DNA from 3 places in the Achromobacter sp. F4_2707 genome. Region 1 is predicted to be linked to each of the others. Evidence: predicted binding sites of a transcription regulator. Region 1 holds the regulator's gene; each other region holds the start of a gene.
The links. The regulator FNR, encoded in region 1, switches genes on or off when oxygen is low (the NO sensors DNR and NnrR bind a similar motif). The targets are predictions, from matches to a motif close to TTGATNNNNATCAA.
Positions count from the first base shown of each region.

Region 2: the regulator FNR is predicted to act here: its motif matches at 1,695-1,708, upstream of VRY85_RS04895 (universal stress protein).
Region 3: the regulator FNR is predicted to act here: its motif matches at 1,605-1,618, upstream of hemN (oxygen-independent coproporphyrinogen III oxidase).

Region 1 is NZ_JAZDRJ010000008.1:48,003-51,285, forward strand. Features, by position in the region: gene ccoG (cytochrome c oxidase accessory protein CcoG) at 1-883, shown strand, start outside; gene VRY85_RS09250 (FixH family protein) at 938-1,144, shown strand; gene VRY85_RS09255 (hypothetical protein) at 1,240-1,488, shown strand; gene fnr (fumarate/nitrate reduction transcriptional regulator Fnr) at 1,514-2,242, opposite strand; gene VRY85_RS09265 (LysR substrate-binding domain-containing protein) at 2,390-3,283, opposite strand, start outside.
Region 2 is NZ_JAZDRJ010000003.1:269,883-273,165, reverse strand. Features, by position in the region: gene VRY85_RS04900 (glycoside hydrolase family 15 protein) at 1-1,679, opposite strand, end outside; gene VRY85_RS04895 (universal stress protein) at 1,808-2,233, shown strand; gene zwf (glucose-6-phosphate dehydrogenase) at 2,255-3,283, opposite strand, start outside.
Region 3 is NZ_JAZDRJ010000009.1:168,152-171,434, reverse strand. Features, by position in the region: gene VRY85_RS10620 (YbaN family protein) at 1-102, shown strand, start outside; gene hemN (oxygen-independent coproporphyrinogen III oxidase) at 84-1,499, opposite strand; gene VRY85_RS10610 (monovalent cation/H+ antiporter subunit A) at 1,745-3,283, shown strand, end outside.

The sequences.
Region 1 (3,283 bases):
GTTTGCCGGAACTCTGGGTTTCTGGCAGTGGTTCTGGATGTTCTTCTACGGCTTTGCCACCTGGGGCAATGCCGGTTTCATGCGCGAACAAGTCTGCAAGTACATGTGTCCCTACGCTCGTTTTCAGAGCGTTATGGTTGACGAAGACACGTTCGTTGTCACCTACGACTATGTGCGCGGGGAGCCGCGTGGCGGTCGCTCTCGCCGGATTGATCACAAAGAAGCCGGCATGGGAGATTGCGTAGACTGTAGTCTGTGCGTGCAGGTCTGTCCCACCGGTATCGATATCCGCGAAGGCATGCAATACATGTGTATCGGGTGCGGCGCCTGTGTAGATGCCTGTGATACCGTCATGGACAAAATGGAGTACCCCCGAGGCCTGATCCGTTACACGTCGGGGAACGCCATTAAGGAAGGTCTGACACAGCAGCAAGTACGCAAGCGCACCTTGCGCCCGCGCACGATGGTCTATACCGCCATTTTGGGCGTTATCTTCATCGCCTTCATGGTGTCTCTGGCGACACGCACTACCTTGCGGTTTGATGTGATCCGTGACCGAGGGGCTTTGGGTCGTGAGGTGCCGGGCGGCATGATTGAAAACGTGTACCGCCTTCAGATCATCAATACGGCGGAAGAGCCGTTGACCTTGTCGTTGTCCGCGTCCGGTGTGCCCGAAATCGTGGTGACAACAACCGACGGCGATAAAACTTCTACGGTAGAAATCCCAGCGGCATCCAATAGGCTGGTACCTATTGTGGTACGGATGCCGGTTGGTCAGGCGGAGCCAGGCTTGCACAATATCGAATTTCGCGCGAGTGCGACATCGGAGCAGGGCCGGGAGATCGAGGCTGTTGAACCGTCTAGTTTTTACGTTCCCAATTGATATCAACATTGAAAACCGATATCGTATTAATTAAACCTCAAACAAGCACGTGGCATGAAAGACACTGATCAAGCGAAGCCCTGGTATCGCGAACCCTGGCCCTGGATTCTCATGGCAGGTCCCGCCCTAGCCATTATTGGGTGTGCGATCACCATTTATCTGGCTTTCCAGAATTTTTCAGATCAGGAAATCCGTGATGGTGGGGTAAAGCGAGGTCTCGTGGTGACCAAACCTCAGGTAGAAACTAAGGCTCAACCCTGAATGTGCGCGAATTCAAGGTTCGTTATCTACAGCAGCGCTAAGCTGTTTGTTAGGGGAATTACGCCCTTGGCGTTGAAGAAGCAGGAGACCGCTCTATGAAATGGCGTTCATTGATGTGGATAATGTGGCCTTCTTTTCTGGTCGCTGCGATGATGACCTTTTTTGTGTTCGCCTTCATAGACCCTCTGGATCTCGTGATTTTCGGGCATATCGAGACCAGCCGTATGCAGGCTTACACAATAGGTTTTTTCTTTTTCTGGGTGATGGCCGCGCTGTCCAGCACACTGACGCTTAAAATCGCGCCACGTCCGCGTGAGTACGATGAATTCGGCGACCCTTTATAGGGCGCCTGGGGCGGCGTAATCGCGCTTAGCCGCAGTCGCTGCCGGAAAGGCTGCGCAGGGCCTGGATATCAAGAATATGGACTTCTCGCTGGCGAATTTGTAGCAGGCCTTCGCGCGCAAAGCGTGAAAACAGCCTGCTGACGGTTTCGAGAGTCAGGCCGAGATAGTTGCCGATTTCTTCACGGCTCATGCGAAGTACAAACTCATAGGGCGAATAGCCCAAGGCGGAAAGCCGATGCGACAGGTTTAGTAAAAAGGCTGCCAGTCGTTGTTCCGAACGTAAAGACCCCAGCGACATCACCAATTGGTGAGAACGGTTGATTTCCTTGCTCATCAACCTGCGAAACTGCTGTTGCAGGGCAGGGAAATGCAGCGAAAGCTGATCCATGTCGTCAATGCGAATCACACAGACCTCGCTGTCTTCCAGAGCGATAGCATGGGAAACATGAGTGTTGTTTACCAAGCCGTCCATGCCGAGAATCTCGCCGGGTAGCAGGAAGCCGGTGATCTGTACTTGGCCAGCAGCGTCTTCAAGTTGAGTTTTAAGTGTGCCAGACCGGATACCGTAGACTGCTTCGGTTTTGTCGCCCAGGTGAAAGAGAGCCGAACCCTTGGGCACGCGAATGCGCTCCCGGATAAGCTCATCAAGCCTCGCGACATCGTTGCGTGCCATACCTAAAGGAAAGCACAGTTCGCTCAACATACAGGTTGAGCAACGGGTGGAGTCGGAAGTTACACTAATTCGCTTTTGCATACGTCAGGTTGCCCTTGCGGGCGCACAGCGGCTCGCCAGTGCTGTTTGATATAGATCAAGTATAAAGGATAGCCGGGTGCCTGTCCCGATTGTCATGTTGGTGGTTTTATGCTAGGAGGCGCAGCTTTTGATTTCCGCCCATCTGTGTTACTCGGGCGTTTGTTTGTTTAAGCCGCCGTTCCAGTACGTGGGCGAAGAGTAGTGCCCTTTGAGCATATCCAAGAATAAGCGCAGCCTTTGAGGTAGATGTTTGCGTTCAGGCATCAGGGCAAATATACCATTTACAGGTGCAGCATATTCGTCGAGTACCGTAATCAGATGGCCGGCTTCAATATCTTCCTGAACCTCCCAAAGCGAGCGCCAAGCCAGCCCCATGCCAGCAAGTGTCCACTGATGCAGAACTGAGCCGTCGCTGCATGCAAGGTTGCCCTTTACCCGAATGGCGCGTACTTGGCCGTTTTGAGTCAGTAGCCAGCCTTTGGCTTGGTTGCCTTGTTGGCCGAAAGATAGGCAGTTGTGTTCCAGCAGGTCATCGGGCGAATTAGGGCGGCCGTTGCGCTGGAGGTATGAAGGCGAGGCGACTATGACACGCTTGTTGTCTGCCAGCCGAACGCCCACTATGCGGGAATCCTCCAGCTCGCCTATACGGATGGCGCAATCGTAGCCTTCGTCGATGAGATCGACTAATCGATCGCTGAGATCCAAGCTAATACTGACATCTGGGTAGGAAGCGGTGAAGTCGGGCAGAAGCGGGGCGACATGGCGGCGCCCGAACCCTGCGGGGGCGCTGACGCGCAGGTGGCCGGACGGGCGCACGCTGCCTTGCGATATACGTGACTCCAAGTCGTTCAGCTCGCGCAGGATGCGCTGAGCCTCTTCTAAGAATAGACTCCCTTCGGATGTCAGCGACATGCTGCGTGTGGAGCGCACCAGCAACTTGATACCCAGCCGCGCCTCTAATGCATTGATGCGGCGGCCTATCATGGCGGGGGCGACACCTTCCTGCCGCGCAGCGGCGGACAGGCTGCCCAGTGCGGCGAC
Region 2 (3,283 bases), on a different contig from region 1:
GGATCGTATTGTTCTGAAAGCAGGCCGACATCGTTACATAGACTGACCAAGCGTTCAAACAAGGCCTGCGCCTTGGCGTACCGCCCTTGCAAAACATAAACATCAGCCAGCCAGAATGAGCATGCCAGAAATACGCCCTCTCCCGGCGGCAGACCGTCTACGCCTGTTTCAGTTTCGTACCTCAATAGTAACCCGTCGCGCATCAGTCGCTGTTCAATGGCCTGGATTGTGCCCTCCACGCGCGGATCGTCCGGCGGAAGAAAACCCGTCAGCACAATATGCAGCAAACTGGCATCCAGCGCTTTCGACCCATAATGCTGAACGAAAGTGTTGCGCTGGGCGTCATAGCCTTTAGCGCATACTTCCTGATGAATTTCATCCGCGATACGGCGGCATTTCTGGGCAAAGCGGCGGGCGTTGCTCATGGTGGCTGCGACCGTGGCAATACGGTCGAACGCCACCCAGGCCATGACTTTAGAGTGCACGAAATGCTGGCGCTCAGCACGAATTTCCCATATGCCTTCGTCTGGTTCCCGCCAAGCTTTTTCCAGAAACGGCACAATCACCTGCGTAATGGCCTCGATGCGTGAATGTGGCGGCAAATGGCCCCGTATGGCCTGCACCATGGCATCCGCAACCTCGCCATAGATATCCAATTGCCTTTGGTTGGCAGCGGCGTTACCTATGCGCACAGGCTGTGAACCTTCATAGCCACACAGCCAAGGCAACTCATATTCCGGTAAGTCACGCTCGCCGGCCAAACCATACATAATTTGCATTTGATCGGGGCTGCCCGCTACCGATCGCGTCAGCCAGTTGCGCCAGGCGGCCGCTTCTTCAAAATAACCCAGGTTCATGAAGGCCATCAGCGTCATGGTGGCGTCGCGCAACCAGCAGTAACGGTAATCCCAGTTGCGCTTGCCTCCCAATTGCTCAGGCAAGGACGTGGTCGGCGCCGCAACAATGCCTCCCGTTGGTTGGTAAGTCAGGGCCTTGAGGGTGATGAGCGAGCGCTTGACCATGGACGTCCATGGGCCGACATCAGGGCAACGATCAGAAAATTCGCGCCAAAAATAGTTGGTGCTGGTCAGGGCGGCCCCCAGTTCGTAGGGCTCGCTCACGTGCTCGTGCGAAGGCTGGTGGGAAAGCGTGAAACTTTTGCGCTGGCCCGCGTGCACGATAAAGCGTGCCGAACTATGTTGATCGCGCGAAGTGATGGGAACCGTCGTGCGAAACACCAGCATGTCAGGGCCGGCCACGGCGGTATAACACCCTTCCCCATGGCGTTCCAACCAGGGAACCACGCGCCCGTAGCCAAAACGGATGACGAGATCCATATTGAATTCCACCCGCCCTTCCAGCCCCACCACCAGGCGTGCCACGCTTGAGTGCGCCGGGGTGGTCGGCATGAAATCAATTAGCTTAGCCACCCCGGTATCTGTTTCGAAAATCGTTTCAAGGATGAGGGTGCCGTCTTCGTAAGCGCGCCGGATTCCTCGTATCTGCCCTTCTGGCGTGATACGCCAGCAACCATTGTCCGGCGTGCCGAGTAAAGCAGAAAAACAGGCAGCCGAATCAAAGCGCGGAAAACACAGCCAGTCGATGGAGCCTTCACGGGAAACAAGCGCCGCAGTCCGGCAATTTCCGAGCATGGCGTACTCTTCTATCTTGGGAGCCATGGCTTCTTTTCCTTTTTGATTAAAATCATCCTGATTTTCGTGTTATTACTTACCATGAATGATTCAGCTAGCCGCAGGGCACAGGCCTTGCGGTGGCACAGGTTTCTTTTATTTCATTAGGGGCAACAATGAGAACGATACTTCTTCCTGTCGATGGTTCTGACAACTCGGTGCGCGCAGTACAACGTGCCATCGAGCTATCCAAGGAAACCGGCGATGCCAAGTTGCTGCTTGTCACGGCTTTTGCACCCATCGTGTCCGGCAACGTCAAACGCTTTTTTTCGGCCGATGAAATCCAGGCCTACTACCAGGAAGAAGGTGAGAAGGCATTGGCTCCGGCCAAAGCTGTACTCGACGCTGCTGGCGTAGAATACGAGAGCGAGGTTCTGGTCGGCCCGGTCGCGCAAACCATCGCCGATTACGCCAAAAAGCATAAGGTGGACAACATCATCATGGGCACTCGCGGGCTGGGCAGCATCACCGGCATGCTGCTGGGCTCGGTCACCACCAAAGTGCTCAATCTGGTCGATATGCCCGTGCTGCTGGTCAAGTAAGGCTTTATATCGCATAGATCACTACAGGCAAGGGTTATGCCATGGCCCATGGGGGCCTAGCAGGTCATCGGCTTGCGCCGGCCCCCAGCTCCCTTTTTCATAAGTGTGGGCTTTGTTATGGTCTGTCAGTACGTTATCAAGCACCCGCCAGGCGGCCTCAACGGCCGCCTGGCTGGCAAAGAGTGAGCGGTCGCCTGCCAAGGCATCTCCTAATAATCGCTCATACGGCGAATCAGAGTCTGCCGCCGTATTCAGCAACAATAATTCACGCTGATCACCCACGTACTGTTTGCCCGGGCGTTTTACACGAGCCGCCAGAGCAACCTCCGCTCGTGGGGAAAACCGAAAACGCAGGTAATTTGCCCGGCCATCCAAAGGGTCGGAATCCGTAAAAAGTTTTTGCGGCGGCGCTTTCAATTGCACCAGCACTTCAGCAGCAGTGGTGTTCATGCATTTACCCGAGCGCAGAAACCAGGGCACACCTTCCCAACGCCAGGAGTCAATATACAGGCGCAAGGCGCAGAAGGTTTCCACATCGGAATGCGGGTCAACCTGCGGCTCGTCGCGGTACCCCTGATATTGCCCCCGCACCAGGTCATTGGCCTGCAAAGGACGCATTGCACTGAAAACCTTGGTTTTTTCCACCTGCACAGGCTCATAGCCCCGGTAGGCGGGGGGCTCCATTGCGAGCAGCCCCACCACCTGAAACAGATGATTCTGGATGACGTCGCGCAGACAACCCGCGCTTTCATAAAACGCCCCTCTTCCTTCCACGCCAAATGACTCAGAAAGCGTGATTTGCACGCTGTTGACGTAATTGCGATTCCAAATCGGTTCGAGAAAGGCATTGGCAAAACGAAAATACAGGATGTTCATGATCGCTTCCTTGCCAAGGAAATGATCAATCCGGTAAATGCCCTCTTCCGGGAATACCGAGCAGGCGATACGGTTCAAATGGTGGGCCGAGGCCAGGTCTCGACCAAACGGTTTTTCCAGAATGACACGGGCGTTGCTGCTTAACCCTGCAGCAGCCAAACCCGTAATGACTGT
Region 3 (3,283 bases), on a different contig from region 1:
CTGATTCCCGGCATTGCTGTCACCGTCTATCTGTATCGGATGCCCACACTGGAGCCCGGCGGGCAAATGCCCAACCAGGCGGATCAGATCAAGCGTGAGTAGGTAGATACCGTGGGCTGGCTGAGATACTTATCGAACACCATGCCCAACGCTCTCACGAACAAGCGCCCCTTGGGGGTGACGGTAATCACGCCATCTTTCCGTTCCATGAACCCGACTTCTTCATAGGGGCGCAGGCGTTCGAGTTCGCTGGCGAAGTATTGCTCGAAATCGATGCCATACTTTTGATTGATATCGGCAAAGCGCAAGGGCATGCTGCACATCAGAATCATGATGACATCGCGGCGCAGGACATCGTCCGTCGATAAATCGTAGCCCCGCTCCACCGGCAAGCGGCCTGCGTCGAGCGCCTCGTAGTAGGCATTCACCGTGCGCACATTGCCGTTATAGGAGCGCCCCACTTTGCCAATGGCTGAAACGCCAAACCCGATAAGGTCGCATTCCGCCCGTGTGGTGTACCCCTGGAAGTTGCGATGCAGGGATTTATCCTGGCGTGCAAGATTCAGTTCATCATTGGGCTTGGCGAAGTGATCCAGCCCGATATACACATAGCCGGCTTCCAGCAGGCGGCGCGTAGACAGCAGGAAAATCTGTAAACGGGTTTCAGCAGAAGGCAGGTCTTCGGGCTTGACCATGCGTTGCGCCTTGAAGCGCGCCGGCAGATGAGCGTAGTTATATAGCGCGATGCGATCGGGCGAAAGGCGGATGATTCCGTCGATAGTACGTTCGAAGCTAGATAAAGTCTGCTTGGGCAAACCGTAGATAAGGTCGGCATTCACCGACTCGTAACCGGTATCACGGCTGGCCTTAACAGCCCGCTCCACCATTTCGAGCGGTTGAATGCGATTGACAGCCGCCTGCACCGCAGGGTCGAAATCCTGCACACCAAAGCTACAACGGTTAAAGCCCAGCCCCGCCAGAAAAGACAAAGTATCTTCGTTCACCGTGCGTGGGTCGATTTCCACGCCCAGCTCGGCATCAGGCGTGAAGTCGAAATGGCTGCGCGTGGCGTCCATGAGCATGGCGAGTTCATCGTTGCTCATGAAAGTGGGTGTGCCGCCTCCCAGGTGAAGCTGAACTGTGCGGCGGTCTTTCCCCAAGTGTGGGGCAAGGAGTTCCATCTCCTTGTGCACATAGCGCACATATTGCGCTGAACGGCTGTAATCCTGTGTGATGATCTTATTACAGGCGCAGAAGTAACACAGCGAACGACAGAACGGCAGGTGAAAATACACCGACAGCGGCGGATTATCATCGCGCTGAGCACGTTCCTGCAGATAAGGCAGAAAACGCTCTTCTTTGAAGGTGTAATCGAAGCGGTCTGCCGTAGGGTATGAGGTGTAGCGCGGGCCGCTGATATCAAAGCGCCGCACCAGCTCTTCGGAAATTTCGATGTCAGGAAAGGAAATTGAATTTTGCGTTTCGGTCGTATCGACCATAGCGTACTCCGGGGGGTTAGACCTGTACCTGCCCCGGCGCGCGCGCCCGACCGGCACACGGTCTGCATCAAGCTAACATTGTCCAGTTTAATGCCAGACAATTTCTTGATGCTGATCAAAGCACGTTCGAAGCAAGAAACTCACGGATTTTCGCAAAAAAAAACGCCAAGTGGCCTCGAACATGCTGCTTCATATCGTATTATAAAGGGCTGTCGAACCTTACATTTCCCTGACTCGCCTGCCTGATGTCCCTTGTTCTCATACTTGCTTTGCCTTTTTTCGGCAGCATTGTTGCTGCTTTTCTGCCATCCAATGCGCGGAATATAGAAGCTTGGCTCGCAGGTCTGATCGCACTGGTATGCGCCGGGCTGGCAATCAGCCACTTTCCCGCTATTTTGGACGGCGAGGTCATCCGCATCACCGTCCCCTGGCTTCCGGATCACGGCGTCAACCTCAGCCTGCGCATGGATGGTTTCGCGTGGTTGTTTGCGATGATTATCACCCTGATGGGTGCGCTCATTGCCCTGTACGCTCGCTATTACATGTCGCCGGAAGACCCTGTCCCCCGGTATTTCTCCTTCTTCCTTGCCTTCATGGGGGCGATGCTGGGGGTTGTGCTGTCGGGCAACCTGATTCAGCTCGTCCTGTTCTGGGAGCTCACCAGCCTGTCGTCCTTCATGCTGATCGCCTACTGGCATCACAGGCTGGATGCACGCCGGGGCGCGCGCATGTCGCTGACCATCACCGGTGCGGGTGGCCTTTGCCTGCTGGCCGGCGTGCTTATGATTGGCCATGTGGTCGGTAGCTACGAGCTCGACGTAGTGCTGCAATCGCGCGACCTCATTCACAATCACCCCTGGTACACCACTATATTGGTATTAGTCGCGCTGGGCGCCCTGACCAAAAGCGCACAATTCCCCTTTCATGTGTGGCTGCCGAATGCCATGGCGGCACCTACCCCCGTCTCTGCCTACCTGCATTCAGCCACAATGGTTAAAGCGGGGGTGTTTTTGCTGGCGCGCCTGTGGCCGGTTATGGCCGGCACGCCTGAATGGACTTGGATTATCGGCGGCGCCGGGGCGATCAGCCTATTGTTGGGTGCTTACGCAGCCACTTTCCAGACCGACATGAAGGGAGTGCTGGCGTATTCCACCATCAGCCATCTGGGGCTCATCACCTTGCTGCTAGGCATGGACAGCCGCCTGGCCCTGGTAGCAGCGGTATTCCACATAATTAACCACGCCACCTTCAAAGCCTCGCTGTTTATGGCGGCAGGCATTGTGGACCACGAAACCGGCACCCGCGATATGAGCCGCCTGTCAGGGTTGTTCCGCAGCATGCCTATTACCGCGACGCTGGCCATCGTTGCCGCAGCGGCCATGGCAGGGGTGCCTTTGCTCAACGGTTTCATTTCCAAGGAGATGTTCTTCGCGGAAACCGTCTACTTCACCGGTAACGAGTTCACCCGCTACGGGCTGCCGCTTCTGGCCGTCGTAGCCAGCGCCTTCAGCGTTGCCTATTCGCTGCGCTTTATTACTGAGGTGTTCTTCGGCCCGGAAGCCAAGGATCTGCCTCGCGCACCGCACGAGCCACCGCTCATGATGCTGATTCCCAGTGCCATTCTGGTGGTTGGTTGCTTAGTGGTTGGAATGTTGCCTGGTCTTATTCCCGGCCCCTTCCTCCATACGGCCGTCGAAGCGTTGTTGGGCGAAGATACCCCTAATTACAGCCTCGTGGTGTGGCACGGCTTCAACCTGCCACTGGCCATGAGCTTTGTCGCCCTG